3 regions of the Janthinobacterium sp. 61 genome follow, and region 3 is predicted to be linked to each of the others. Evidence: predicted binding sites of a transcription regulator. Region 3 holds the regulator's gene; each other region holds the start of a gene.

Region 1 (4,735 bases), 650 kb from region 3:
CGTGCGCGACAGGCCTGACACCATCTGGTAAGCGGCCTGGAAAATTTCATGCGCCTTCGCCAAGGGCAACTCGAAATAGCCGCGCGGCCCCGTGTCCCGTTCGACAAACATGTAATACGGAATCGCTCCCAGGCGCGTGCCCGTCTGCCACAGCTCCGCCCAGCTAGCCGGGTCTTCATTGATGTGGCGGATCAGCGGCCCCTGCATGCGCAAGGTGGCGCCCGTGGAGACGATGCGTTTCACCGCTTGTTGCGCGATGTCCTGGCGCAATTCCACGGCATGGCTGTAATGGCCCATCACGGCCAGGTTCTTGCCCGCCTTGACGATGCGCTCGAACAGGCGCAGCAAATCGTCCGCATCGCGGTCGGAGACAAAGCGCTGCGGCCAATACGCCACTGCCTTTGTGCCGATGCGGATGTTCTGGATGTGCTCCAGGCCCGGCTCCAGCAGCGGCTCCAGGTAGGCTGCCAGTTGGCGCGTATTCATGATCATCGGGTCGCCGCCCGTGATCAGCACATCCGTCACTTCCGGATGCATTTTCAGGTAGGCGGCCAGCTCATGCGATTCGCGCGCATCGAACTTCATGTCGTCCATGCCGACGAACTGGGGCCAGCGGAAGCAGAAGGTGCAATACGCGTGGCACGTCTGGCCCGCGCTGGGGAAAAATAGCACCGTTTGCGCATATTTATGCTGCAGGCCGCGCACGGGTGCATCGTTGATTTTCGGCACGTTATGCGTCATCTGCCCTGCCGGATGGGGATTCATGCCCAGGCGGATACCATGCACATAGGCATCGATGGCGGCCTTGTCGCGCTGCACCAGCACCAGATCGCGCAAGTGGGCGTACTGCTCGGGTGGCAGCATGTCGCGGTGGGGGAAAACGAGGCGGTAGATGGGATCATCAGGAATATTGTTCCAGTCGATCAGCTGGTCGAGCACATAGGCATTGGTGCGAAACGGCAAGACGTGCGAGACCACTTGCACGGCGACACGCTGCTCTTCCGGCAGCCATTTCCACTGCCGCGCCTGATGTATGGTTTGCCGCGTGTACGGCTTGAACTTGGGTGGAAACGGCTCGGTAATGAGTGCGGACACGATAGTCTCCTTGCCTATAAATAGCGATAACTTTCATGAAATTGGCCCTATATCGGTCAATTGCAGCCCCCTCAGGCAACGCCTGCTCGGCATGCTGTGAAAGTCATGATAATTCTTGCCATACAGAACCAAATTGCCACATATCAACAAGCATGCCGATACCTGGCTCGCTGCCTACAAGCAACTCTTTAGTTTGTTCCATCGCAATTTGATGGGGCCCTCGACGACGTAAATTACGGCTTGGCAACACATCCCTCGACATCACAAGGAGCTGTCATGAAACGCTTATTCACGGGTAGCCTGCTGTGCCTGGCATTTGCCGGCGGCAGCGTCAATGCCGCCGTCGAAGCAACGGAAAAAGACGCCATCGCCATGGCCGAACGGGGCGCCGCCTTCATGAAGGCGCATGGCAAAGAAGAGATGATGAAGAAAATCACGGCGAAAGACCCCGACTTCGTGCAAGGCTCGCTGTATGTGGACATGCGCGACATCAAGACGGGCATCGTGCTCGCCCACCCCATCAATGCTTCCATCGTGGGCAAGGATTTGACGGACGTGCCTGACGCGAATGGCAAGAAATATCGCCGTGAAATCATTGAACTGGCGCAAAAGCAGGGCAAGGGCTGGGTCGACTACCAGTACAAGAACCCCGTCAGCGGCAAGATCGAGCCAAAGACCACATATATCCTGCGCGTCAACGATGTGGTGCTGGAAGCGGGCATCTACAAGAAATAGAACCGGGACTGCGCGCACGAACGCCGTGCGCCGCCAGCGCTTGGAACAGCCATCGCCAGGAGTCAAGCATGCTCAATACATTACGCATCGGACCAAAATTATTGCTGGCGCCCGCCCTGGTCTTGCTGCTGCTGATACTCAGCTCGACCGGTGCCTGGTATGGCATGGTGCGGCAAAATACATCGCTGGAAAACATGGTGCGCGTGCGCATCACGCATTTGAAGGCGGCCGCCGACATACTAGGCGAGGCCAAGCAGGTGCACGGCAATATGTACCAGTTGCTGTCATGGACGAATGGCAGCTTCGCCAAAGCCCGCATCGACGCGCTGGAACAACAGATCAAGGCGCGCCACGCGGCCATCGGCACCCAGCTGGCCTCGCTGCGCGCCATGGCCACGGGCGCCGAGCGCACCCTGGTCGATGCCGCCATCACGGCCCTGGCCGGCTATCGCAAGGCTGTACTGGAAACCATGGAAATGGCGCAGATGGATCAGTCGATCGCCACCAATTCCATGCTCAAGGCGGAAACGCAATTCGGCCAGTTCAATACGCAGCTGGCGCAGCTGTCTGCCCTGGAAACGACGCTCAGCCGCCAGGCCCATGCGACGGCCAGCGCCGAGTTTCGCAGCCTGGGCTGGAGCCTGCTGCTGACCGTTCTGCTCTCCATCCTGGTCTCCATCGTGGTGACCATGCTGGTGCGGCGCGCCATGCTGGTGGAAATCCGCAGCATCGCCGACGCGGTGCAAGACTTGGCGGCGGGCAAGCTGATGTCCGGTGCGCCCAAGCAGGGCAATGACGAGATCGCCGCCACGTCGCGCGTGCTGGACCAGGCCATCGCCCACCTGAACCAGACCTTGCGTACCATCAGGGGCGCCGTGCAATCGATCGACGCGGCCTCGCGCGAAATTGCCGCCGGCAATCTGGATTTATCGGCGCGCACGGAACTGCAAGCCAGTGCGCTGGAAGAAACGTCAAGCGCCATGGAAGCGCTGACGCAAGCCGTCAATGACAACGCCGCCAACGCCCAGCTCGCTTGCGAGCTGGCGGGGCAAGCGTCCACCCTGGCCGTACACGGGGGAGTATCGATGCAGCAAGCGGTGACGACGATGGCGACGATACGCGCCAATTCGCGCCAGATTGTGGATATTATCGGCGTGATCGACGGCATTTCTTTCCAGACCAACATCCTCGCGCTAAATGCGGCGGTGGAAGCGGCGCGCGCGGGCGAACAAGGCCGCGGCTTTGCCGTGGTGGCGTCCGAAGTGCGCACCCTGGCGCAACGCTCGGCGCTGGCCGCCAGGGAAATCAAGACACTGATCGCCACATCCGTCACGACCATCGATGGCGGCAGCGTGGCCGTGCAGCAAGCGGGCGACAGCATGGGCGCCATCGTCGCCTCGGTGCAGCAAGTCCATGACATCATCCAGCGCGTAAAACAGGCCAGCGCCGAGCAGGCGTCGGGCATCACGGAAGTCAACCAGGCCGTCACGCAAATGGATGACGTCACGCAGCACAATGCGGCCCTGGTGGAACAGGCGGCAGCGGCGGCAGCCAGTTTGCAGGACCAGGCCGTCAAATTGTCGGCGGCAGTCAGCGTCTTTACCCTGGATAACGCCACGCCAACGACGCCCGCCAGCGTAGACGATGAAGTCTTCCTGAATCCGGCCAGGAAACCGGGCCAGGACAGACGCGCTGTGCACAGCCCGCTGCGAAGCATGCCCGGCCTGCGCGGCGCCAAGGATGCGCCGCAGCGCCAGCGTGGCCAGATGCGCGATTAACTGGCAGGTGTGCGCATGGGCTTGCTCAGGTAGCGCGAACCGGCCAGCACGAAGCGCCACGGCGTCTCCATCGCCCTGGAGATGCCGATGCGCGGCCCCGCCTGCACTGTCAGTTCATCCTCGCGGGCCAGCAGCATGAACGGTGGTGCATCGAGCGCCAGGCGATTCTGCAGGTGGCTCACACCGAGCGCCTGGCACACCTTGCCCGGCCCCGAACACAGCAGCCGCAGATCCTCGACGCCGCGCCGTTGGCGCATGGCATCGAGTCCCGCCAGCGGCTCGATGGCGCGAATCAGCACGCCTGCCCCATGGCCCGCTTCGCGGCACACAAAATTCAAACACCAATGGATGCTGTAGGAGCGGTAGACATAGGCGTGTGCGGGCGGGCCGAACATGGCGGCGTTGCGCGGCGTCATGCCGCCATACGTGTGCGAAGCGGGGTCCAGCCGGTCATACGCTTCCGTTTCCACGATGCGCCCGCCCACGCCGTCAACCAGCACGGTCACGCCGATCAGCTGGCGCGCCACGCTGCTGGAATCGTCCGCAAAATCGATACCGGCAAGGAGTTTTTTCATACGTTAATTGTACTGCCGCACTGTCCACCACACGCCGCCCCGCCGCCTTGAAAACAAATAAAACTTGATCTTTTAATCACAAACTCAGGGATGGACCTCGTCGTAAAATGACGGAAATAGCGTATCGACACGATCAAAATGGGGATTTTTTCCAGAATATATTGTCGAGATGAACTATTGCCACGCATAAACAGCGATAATCGTCGGGCACTGCGCCAGACGCTCATGAAGCGGGCAGCGGCAGCGCGCCACAGAATAAGCACCGGGCACAAAAATGATGATGAAAGCGTGATGATGAGAGCGGCAGCGCAAAAGCAGGTAGTGCAGGAAGATCCGGTTGACGCCTTGATGCGTTCCATCCGCATTCCGCCACGTCCCAGCCTGCTGGTCGATTTGCAGCGCGAACTGGCCGAAGACGACCCGTCGCCGCGCCGCATCGCGCGCATCATCGCCGACGATGTCGGCATGTCCGGCGCCCTGCTGAAGCTGGCCAACTCGCCTTTCTACGGCGCCGCGCGCAAGGCCAAATCCGTCGAGCAAGGCATCAACTTT
Region 2 (4,735 bases), 4.1 Mb from region 3:
CGGCACTGGGGCGCGAACACGCCCAGCTCGCTGCCGCCCTCACCACCACGGAGGCACGATGGACGGATCGCTAAGCAGCGAACGACGCGAAGCGGCTCTCAGCAGCGCCATGCGCGTCGAGCAACTGGCCGATAGCCTGTCGCAGGCGGCCATCACCCTGCATGGTGCCGTCATGCGCGCCATCCGCAAGCGCGCCAGCCAGGGAGAAAACGGTATCAGCCACAGCCAGGCACAGGCCGTCTTCGCCCTGGAAGTGGCACTGCGCCAGCAAGCCAACCAGCTGTATGCCGATGCCGCCGGGCATACGGTGGCCGGCCTGGAAACGGCGCAGCGCCACCTCAGCGGCCTGCTCGACACGGTGCGCCTGCGTATCGCCCGCAACGACGACGTGCGGCACTGGATCAGCCTGGCGACGAGCTTGTTGCACCTGGGCAGCGCCGTCCTCGCCGGCAATCCCGAGCGCATCCTCGGCACCCTGGGCAAGGTACGTGAGCGGTTGCAGGAGATGGCGCCGGACTGATTGAATTTGGCCGGCGAGCGCCTATACTGGGACGTCCCGGCCTGGCAATCGTGTCGGCGGGCCAACCAGAGGAGGCCAATATGCGTATCGAACCGTATTTGCAATTCAATGGAAATTGCGCGCAAGCGCTGGAATACTACCGCCAGCACCTGCATGGCGACAGGCTGTACCTGATGCCGTATCGGGGCTCGCCAGCCCAGGACCAAGTCAAGGAAGACTGGTACGACAAGATCATGCACGGCTCCGTGCAGTTGGGTCCCACCATGCTGATGGGCTCGGACGGTGGATGTACCGAAGATGGCGCCAAGGGCATGAGCGGCAGCGCCGTCTGCCTGACCCTCGACACGCCCGAGGAAGCGGAACAGGCCTTCAACGCGCTAGCGCGGGACGGCAATATCCAGATGCCGCTGGAGGAAACATTCTGGGCCAAGCGCTTCGGCATGCTGAAAGACCAGTTCGGCGTCGCCTGGATGGTCAACTGCCTGAAGGACCCAGCTTAGAACGGCCCATGCCTGCCTGCGTCGCGTCAAACGCGGCGCAGGTAGTGGCGCAAGCAGAGCTGCCAATCTTGGATTACCATGATGACAATAAGCTCTTACCGGGTGATGACCATGAATGGATTGCCGCAAGACCAGCTGCAGCACCTGCAAGGCGTGCTGGAGCAACGCAAGCTGGCGTTGCTGGAACAGATAGAGAACGAAGCGGCCGAAGCGGATGCGCGCGCCTCGCTGCTCAATGAAATCGAAGCCTCGCCGGCCGACAACGCCAGCGTGCGCACCTTGAACGACCTCGTCAGCGAAGCGGCCGAGCACAATCAGGCACAGCTGGCCATCATCAAGCACGCACTGGTCAAGGTTGCCGATGGCAGCTACGGCCTGTGCGACAACTGCGGCGAAGCCATTGGCCTGTCGCGTCTGAATGCGCGCCCCGAGGCGCTCCTGTGCATCGATTGCCAGACACGGCTGGAAAAAGCCCAGCGCTCGCCACCATGACTGCGCAACAACAAAGGGCAAGGCATCACTACCCTGCCCCCTGTTGTCTAGCAACTGCCATCCGTCTGTCCGCCAGCGTCTGTGTGCCGGCTGGGTGGACGGGTCTCCTCTACTGCCATTGCCCTGCTGCAAGCTGCACGCTTGCCTGACTCAGCTCGCCTGACTCAGCTTGCTTGACTCAGCTTGCTTGACTCAACTTGCTTGACTCGGCTTGATTAACTCATGTGCTGTCCGCCATTGATGGCGATGTTTGCGCCCGTGACGAACGCCGCCTCGTCCGACGCCAGGTAGGCCACCAGGGCCGCCACCTCGTCCGGTTCGCCCAGGCGACCCAGGGGAATTTGCGGCAAAATCTTCGTTTCCAGGATATCGGCTGGCACGGCCGTCACCATCTGCGTGCGCAGGTAGCCGGGCGAGACCGTGTTGACGGTGATGCCGTGGCGCGCCACTTCCAGCGCCAGCGCCTTGCTGAAGCCATGCACGCCCGCCTTGGCGGCCGCGTAGTTGCACTGGCCAAATGCGCCCTTCTGGCCATTCACGGACGAGATATTGATGATGCGGCCCCAGCGCTTGGCCAGCATCGGTTCGAGCACCTGCTTGCTCATGTTGAACAGGCTGTCGAGATTGGTGCGCATGACCTCGGCCCAGTGCGGCAATTCCATCTTGCGCATGCTCTGGTCGCGCGTGATGCCGGCGTTGTTGACCAGCACGTCGATGCGGCCAAACTGCGCCAGCACGCCTGCCACGGCTACGCTGCAGGCATCGAAATCGCTCACGTCGAGCGGCAAGGGATGAAAATAATACTGCTGCGCCTGTTGCTCGTCGAGCCAGCTTCCGACGCGCGCATTGCCAGGCGTGTGCGCCGCCACGACGGCAAAGCCCGCCGCATACAGCCGGCGGCACAAGGCCGTGCCCAGCCCACCCATGCCGCCTGTGACCAGCGCTACCTTCTGTTCCCTCATTGCTGTCCCTCCCCGCTTGTTATGGTTATTCTGCGTGGGATCAAGTGTAGGAGCAGTTCTTATCGCCAGCTTTGCGCCAGATCAAGTGCTCAGCCTGATGCAGTCGTGCGCGGCCGGCACCCCGGATTGTGCCAGAATGGCCACTACTGCACAGCGAGAGGCCAGGCCATGACGTATAAGACCGTATTGCTCCACATCGACGACAGCGCCGGGCGCGCAGCCCGCATCGAAACGGCCGCCAGCATCGCCCAAGCTTGCGGCGGCCACCTGACGGGCGTAGCGCTGACGGGCGTGTCGCGCCTGCTGTACCAGAACCAGCCCGACCTCGATGCCGACCCGAACCTGAGCTTGCACCTCAATTTCCTGCGCGAACGGGCCACGCGCGCCCTCGACGGTTTCGAACAACAGGTGCGCGCGGCCGGCGTCGCCTCGTTCGAACAGCGCGTGCTCGACGACGAGGCGGCGGGCGGCATCAGCCAGCTGGCCCGCTATGCGGACCTGGTCGTCATCAGCCAATACAATGCCAAGGATAAATCGCCGTCCGTGATGCGCGACTTTCCCGCCTATGTGCTGCTGCATTCGGGCCGCCCCGTGCTGATCGTGCCGTATGCGCCGCCGCTTCCCCTGCTGGCGCCGCCGGCGGCCGCGCGCAATGTGCTCATTTCCTGGAATGCCAGCAAGGAAGCGAGCCGCGCAGTGAGCGCCGCCCTGCCCCTGCTGCAGCGCGCGGGGCAAGTCCACGTAGCCATCTTCGATGCCCAGGTGCATGCCACCGAGCATGGCGAACAGCCGGGCGCCGAGCTGACGCACTACCTGGCGCGGCACGGCGTGGAGGCGCGCCTGCATTTGCTCGATGGCGGTGGCGTGCGGCGCGGCGATATCGGCGAAGCGCTGCTGTCGCAGGCGGCCGACCTGTCGGCCGATTTGCTGGTGATGGGAGCGTATGGCCATTCGCGCTTGCGCGAGACCATCCTGGGCGGCGTCACGCGCACGATACTGCAAAGCATGACGATCCCCGTGCTGATGGCGCACTAGGCCTTGGGAGAGACGGCAGGGCTAACCGCCCTGCCAGGGCTGGCTGCGGATCTTCGCCACCTGGCGCTGCGTCAGCCACTGCCACAGCTGCAGAGCGGCGTCCTGCGGCAGGGCTGACATATGGCGCGGACTGGCCAGGGCGATTTCGCAATCGCGGTCCGACCATTCCTCGAAAGTAACTTCGCCTCCGCTAGCGACCTCGACCTGATACATCAAGCCGTCGTCGTAGCCAAAGCGTAACAAGACAGCGGCCGGACTACCGTCCGGCGTGACGCCGCCGCGGTAGACTTCGGCCAGCGCATCGGCCAGCTGTGCCGGCGAGGGCGCGCAGATGTCGCGCCCATCGGCCCGTGTCAGAATGAACCATGCCTGTGTCATGACGCGACCTCCTATTCATACTCGTTAGCATGCGAGGCAAGTACTACAGGCAGTCACCTTGGTCCAGTGTCACTACGGGCGCGCGGAAACTATCCCTGTCGGCATTGATTACCAATACTAACAAGGATCATACCTAAAATTCGTACGGCGCGGCATTTAAGCATATTGCACGGCTGGTGCGCAGGCTCACGCCACCAGCACGGGAATGCTGAGCGGATCAAAGTCGTACCAGTCGCCATTGGCAATCGTGCCTTCCGCTTCCTCGATATGCTCGGCGCCCAGCCGGTGCATCACCTCGAGCGCCCGTTCGCGCTCGTCGAGGCCGCCCAGTGCCACGGCAATCAGCATGCCCGGATGGCGTGGCTGGCGGCGGTTTTCGCCGTTCTTGTCGCCATGCTTCTCGGATTCGCCCGCCTCCTTCATTTTATTGAAACTGTAGAGCGAGCCCACGTGGGCGCCCACCAGCGCTCCCACCACCGGGCCCAGCGGCCCCGTCGCCAGGGTGGCGGCCGCGCCGATGCCCGCGCCCACGGCGGCCCCGACGGCCACGCCTTCGACCACGCCCTCCGGCGTCTCTTTGGCCCCAGGCGACACGTCGCGGTCGCCGCCAAACGCGTGCAAGTCGTGCTGGCCCGGCTGGTTGACGAAGAAGGCGCTGATGCGGCTATCGGGAAAGCCCGCCTGGTTCAGGGCGGCGCGCGCGGCGTCTATCTGCTCCTGCAACTGAAAATGACCTGCAATGATGCGTGACATGATACGGCCCTCCTGGTCGGCTGCGGGCGCACCATGCGCCACTCTTCTAGAGTGCGCTCACCGACAGCGAAATACCGTTCGCTTGCGCACACAGC
Region 3 (4,735 bases):
GGTTGGCGTTCGGCTGGCGCGGCTGCAGCAAACGGCTGGTATCGGGGTGCAGCACGTAGCGCGGCACGGCGCCGCGCGTGAGAATGAAGTAATAGCCGCTCTTGCCGATCTTTTCCGAGCGCAGGCGCCCCAGCAGGTTGTCCTTGTACAGGCGCAGCACGCCGATCACCACACCGGCCACCTGGCCATCGGCGGTGAGCACGGGCGCCACCATCTGCACGATGGGCATGCCGCTCGATTTGCCCAGCATCGGCTCGGTGATCATGGGCTGACGTGTACGCAGGACGGTCTGGAAATACTCGCGCTCGGCAACGTTGATGCCGGCGCGGCCCGTGACCAGCGGCATGTCGGCCACGATGGCGCCTTGCGCATCGAGCACCAGCACGTCGTCGAACAGCACCAGCATCGAGCGGCGCGCATAGTATTCGCGCAGCTTGGCGGGTTGGGCGATCAATTCCGGCGGCTGCTGCCTGGCCGTCAGGGTGACGATTTGCAGCAGCATGCCCAGCTTGTCGTCGAGCTCGGCGGCGGTGCGGGTGATCAGGGCAGATTGCTGGCTCAGCAGTACTCGCGTGAAGTCAGCGCGCATGTGCTGCAACTGGATCATGGTGACCAGTGCGATCATGGCGATCGAGGTCAGGCTGGTGGCCAAGGCGACTTTTGCTTTGATGCCGAGAGGCTTCATGATTTCCTTTTCAGTACCGGGCGGCACAGGCGGCAGATAATGCTGTCAGGAATTTTCCTATCAATACATCAACTTGGCAAGCGGTGCCGCGCAAATTGCCCTCGCTGCAAGGGCTTTTGACGATGTTGCCATATAATTAAAGTCAGAACGTCGTTTATTCAGCGCAATTGCGGTGAAATTGGCACACGGCAACCGTGTATGCAGTAAACTCGGTATTGCATTTTCTAAAAGGTACCGACATGACTGAAGCGCTCCTCACTCCCACCTTGCCCACAGTGACCGTGGAAGCGTTGCGTGCGCGATGCTCGACCTGCAGCATGCATCAATTGTGCCTGCCGATGGGCCTCGATGTGGGCGACATGGACAGGCTGGATCAGATCATCGGTCGCCGCCGCAAGATCGTGCGCGGCGCCTCGCTGTTCCGCATCGGCGACTCGTTCCAGAACCTGTACGCGATCCGCCTGGGGCACTTCAAGACGTACCAGATCAATCCGGGTGGCGAAGAGCAGGTGACGGGCTTCCAGATGGCAGGAGAACTGCTGGGCATGGACGCCATCAGCGCCGACCGCCACCACTGTAATGCGGTGGCGCTGGAAGACAGCGAAGTGTGTGAAATCCCGTTTTCCAGCCTGGAACAATTGCTGGGCAGTATGCCTACCCTGCTGCGCCATTTCCACCGGATGATGAGCCAGGAAATCACGCGCGAGCAAAGCGTCATGCTGTTGCTGGGCAATATGCAGGCGACACAGCGCTTTGCCGCCTTCATCGTCAACCTGGCCTCGCGCTATGAGGCGCGCGGCTATTCGGGCAGCAATTTCCAGCTGCGCATGTCGCGCGAGGAAATCGGCAACTACCTGGGCCTGACCATCGAAAGCGTCAGCCGCTTATTGTCGAAATTCAAGAAGGAAGGCTGGCTGCGCGTCTCCAACCGCGAGATCGAGATCTTGCAGCCGGCCAAGTTGAAGGCCATTACGGCCGGTACGGACGTCTGCAAGTAAGTCTTACAGCTCTTCATCCGCGTGCAGCGCGATGCTGCGCTGCAGCGGCCAGGTCCAGATGCCGGACAGGCGCCACTCGCGTTTGTCGTTTTCCACCAGCACTTGCCAGCGGCTGCGCTCGAGCATCGGCAGCGCTACCGAGAAGTTGCCCGCCGCATCGGGCTGCACCAGCAGCTTGATATCTTTTTCCGGCAAGGTCGCATGCGCCAGATGCAGCTGCAGCGGACCCTGGTAAGCCTTGCCGAAGCTGTGCACGGAGCCACTGAGGCGCGCTGACGCCACGTCATACGACAGGCTGGTATCCATCGCCAGGTCGCTGGCGACAGTATCGCGCCGCAAGTCCTGGTTGATCGCCTTTCCCTGCTTGTAGTAATCGCCCACCACCAGCGCATCAGGCTGCGTAAACGCGATATAGCCCATGAAGCTGCCGACGACCACGGACAGGCCGGGACCGATCATCAGCAGCCATGGCCAGCGATGCTTGTACCACGGGGCAACGGGGGCTTGCAGCTTGAGACTGTCGGACATGATATTTCTCCTGTTTAATCGGCCAATCCCCATCCGGGGACTGGCCTTCCTACATTAGCGCGGTACGATGAATACCGCGCTTTCACGCACATGCAACGATGGGTCGTCCAGCGAGTGCAATTCGATCGCAATCTTGTTCGAGCCCTTCTCGCCCACGCCGTGCGGCACGCGCAGGCGGATCGGCCAGCCCAGCGTTTCCGTCGGCTGCAAGGTTACTTCTTCGCGCGTCAGCAAGGTCAGGCCCGGCAAGCCGGAAGCGCTGATTTTAAAATGCTGGGTTTGCTCCGAGGTGTTCATGATCTGCAAGCGGTAAACGTTTTCGATCATGCCGTCTTCCACTTCGCGTCCCATCGAACCGCGGTCGCGGATCACGTCCATTTTCAGGGGCGTGCGCAGGGCCAGCGAGGTACACACGGCGATGATGATCAGGGCCAGGATGGAAGTGTAGATCAGCACGCGCGGGCGCATGGCGCGCTGGCGGATCTGCTTCGAACTGAAGTTGTTTTCCATCGCATGGTCGGTACTGTAGCGTACCAGTCCCCGCGGCCGGTCGACCTTGTCCATCACGCTGTTGCAGGCGTCGACGCAGGCGGCGCAGCCGATGCATTCATACTGCAGGCCGTTGCGGATATCGATGCCGGTCGGACACACTTGTACGCACAGGGTGCAGTCGATGCAGTCGCCCAGCTTGTCGTTGTTGCCGGCCTTCTTGCTGATGGCGCCACGCGGTTCGCCGCGCTTGGCATCGTAAGTGATGATCAGGGTGTCCTGGTCAAACATGGCGCTCTGGAAGCGCGCGTAGGGGCACATGTATTTGCACACCTGCTCGCGCAGCCAGCCCGCGTTGCCGTAGGTTGCCAGGCTGTAGAACAAGACCCAGAACCATTCCCAGGGACCGAAATTGAGGGTGGTCACCTCGCGCGCCAGTTCCTTGATCGGCGTGAAATAGCCGACAAAGGTAAAGCCCGTCCACAGGGCGATGGCGCCCCATGCCAGGTGCTTGGCCGTTTTCTTGAAAGCCTTGCGCACGGAGGGTCCCTGCTTGTCGAGGGCCATGCGCGCGCTGCGCGTGCCCTCGATGCGGCGTTCGACCCACAGGAAGATTTCCGTGTATACCGTTTGCGGGCAAGAGAACCCGCACCACACCCGCCCGGCGATGGCCGTGACGAGGAACAACAAATACGCACAGATGATCAGCAGGGCCGCCAGATAGATGAAATCCTGGGGCCACAGCACGACGCCGAAAATGTAGAACTTGCGCGTGGTCAAATCGAACAGCAGGGCTTGCCTGCCATTCCAGGTCAACCACGGCAAGCCGTAGAACGCCAGCTGGGTAAGCCATACGCATACCCATCGCCAGGTAGCGTAGCGTCCTTTGGCCTCGCGAGGGTAGATTTGCTCGCGGGCCGCATACATCTTGATGACTTGAGGTTCCATTACGTCATTTCACGGGCGTCTGGGGATTCGACAGGCTCCAGACATACGCCGACAGCACGTGTACCTTGGACTCGCCGAGGAAATCGCTGAAGGCCGGCATGGTGTTGTTGCGTCCCTTGCGGATGGTTTCCATGATGGTATCGGCACTGCCGCCATACAGCCAGATCTTGTCCGTCAGGTTAGGCGAACCGAGCATCTGGTTACCCTTCGCATCGGCGCCGTGACAGGCCATGCAGGCGCCGAACTTGGCCTTGCCCAGCACGGATTTGACGGGATCCGAGGTCGAGCCGGATAGGCTCAGCACATAATGGGCCACGTTCTCGACATCCTTTTCGGAGCCCAGGGCGGCGCCCATCGGTGGCATTTGCCCATTGCGGCCATGCATGATGGTGGTCTTGATGATGTCGGGTTCACCGCCATACAGCCAGTCCTTGTCGGTCAGGTTGGGGAAGCCCTTGTTGCCGCGCGCATCCGAACCGTGGCATTGCGCGCAGTAGGTCAGGAACAAACGCTGGCCGATGGCATGCGCCTGCGGATCGGCGGCCACCGTCTTCAAGTCCTGGCTCAGGTACTTGTTGAACAGGGGGCCGTAGTCGGCTTCCGCCTTCTTCAGCTCTTCCTCGTACTGGCCCGTCGATTTCCAGCCCAGGCTGCCGGCATAGGTGCCCAGGCCCGGGTACAGGAACAGATACGCCAGGGCGAAGACGATGGTGATGTAGAACAACCACATCCACCAGCGCGGCATCGGCGTATTGAGTTCCTTCAAGTCCTCGTCCCAGACGTGGCCCGTGGTGCCGTCGGCAGGCGCGCCGTCGACCACTTTGATTTTCGACTGCGAGTACAGCAGCACGCCGCAGCCGATGATGCCCAGCAAGGACAGCACGATGATGTAGATATTCCAGAAGCCATTGGTAAAGTCAGCCATGGTTGCGCTCCCCTTGTGCCGGCACAGGCATGGATACCGGCGCTGCCGGATAGTCGAGCGCCTCGTCGTCGAACGGCAGGCGCGCCGCCGCGTCGAAGTCGCTATTGCTGCGGCTGAAAGTCCACCACAGGATGCCTACGAACGTCGTAAAGGAAACCACCG

The links. The regulator FNR, encoded in region 3, switches genes on or off when oxygen is low (the NO sensors DNR and NnrR bind a similar motif). The targets are predictions, from matches to a motif close to TTGATNNNNATCAA.
Region 1: a site for FNR is predicted at 1,229-1,242, ahead of CLU92_RS17075 (KamA family radical SAM protein). Genes of this name have one in related genera too.
Region 2: a site for FNR is predicted at 2,546-2,559, ahead of CLU92_RS01205 (universal stress protein). Genes of this name have one in related genera too.

What each region holds. Positions count from the first base shown of each region.
Region 1 is NZ_PJMQ01000001.1:3,749,825-3,754,559, forward strand. Features, by position in the region: gene CLU92_RS17075 (KamA family radical SAM protein) at 1-1,095, opposite strand, end outside; gene CLU92_RS17080 (cache domain-containing protein) at 1,372-1,830, shown strand; gene CLU92_RS17085 (methyl-accepting chemotaxis protein) at 1,899-3,608, shown strand; gene CLU92_RS17090 (DNA-3-methyladenine glycosylase) at 3,605-4,183, opposite strand; gene CLU92_RS17095 (HDOD domain-containing protein) at 4,475-4,735, shown strand, end outside.
Region 2 is NZ_PJMQ01000001.1:251,222-255,956, reverse strand. Features, by position in the region: gene CLU92_RS01230 (hypothetical protein) at 1-74, shown strand, start outside; gene CLU92_RS01225 (hypothetical protein) at 59-520, shown strand; gene CLU92_RS01220 (VOC family protein) at 601-1,020, shown strand; gene CLU92_RS01215 (TraR/DksA family transcriptional regulator) at 1,099-1,512, shown strand; gene phbB (acetoacetyl-CoA reductase) at 1,728-2,474, opposite strand; gene CLU92_RS01205 (universal stress protein) at 2,643-3,509, shown strand; gene CLU92_RS01200 (hypothetical protein) at 3,531-3,887, opposite strand; gene CLU92_RS01195 (glycine zipper domain-containing protein) at 4,074-4,640, opposite strand.
Region 3 is NZ_PJMQ01000001.1:4,396,895-4,401,629, reverse strand. Features, by position in the region: gene CLU92_RS19925 (response regulator) at 1-685, opposite strand, end outside; gene fnr (fumarate/nitrate reduction transcriptional regulator Fnr) at 925-1,683, shown strand; gene CLU92_RS19915 (FixH family protein) at 1,687-2,211, opposite strand; gene ccoG (cytochrome c oxidase accessory protein CcoG) at 2,266-3,648, opposite strand; gene ccoP (cytochrome-c oxidase, cbb3-type subunit III) at 3,653-4,573, opposite strand; gene CLU92_RS19900 (cbb3-type cytochrome c oxidase subunit 3) at 4,566-4,735, opposite strand, start outside.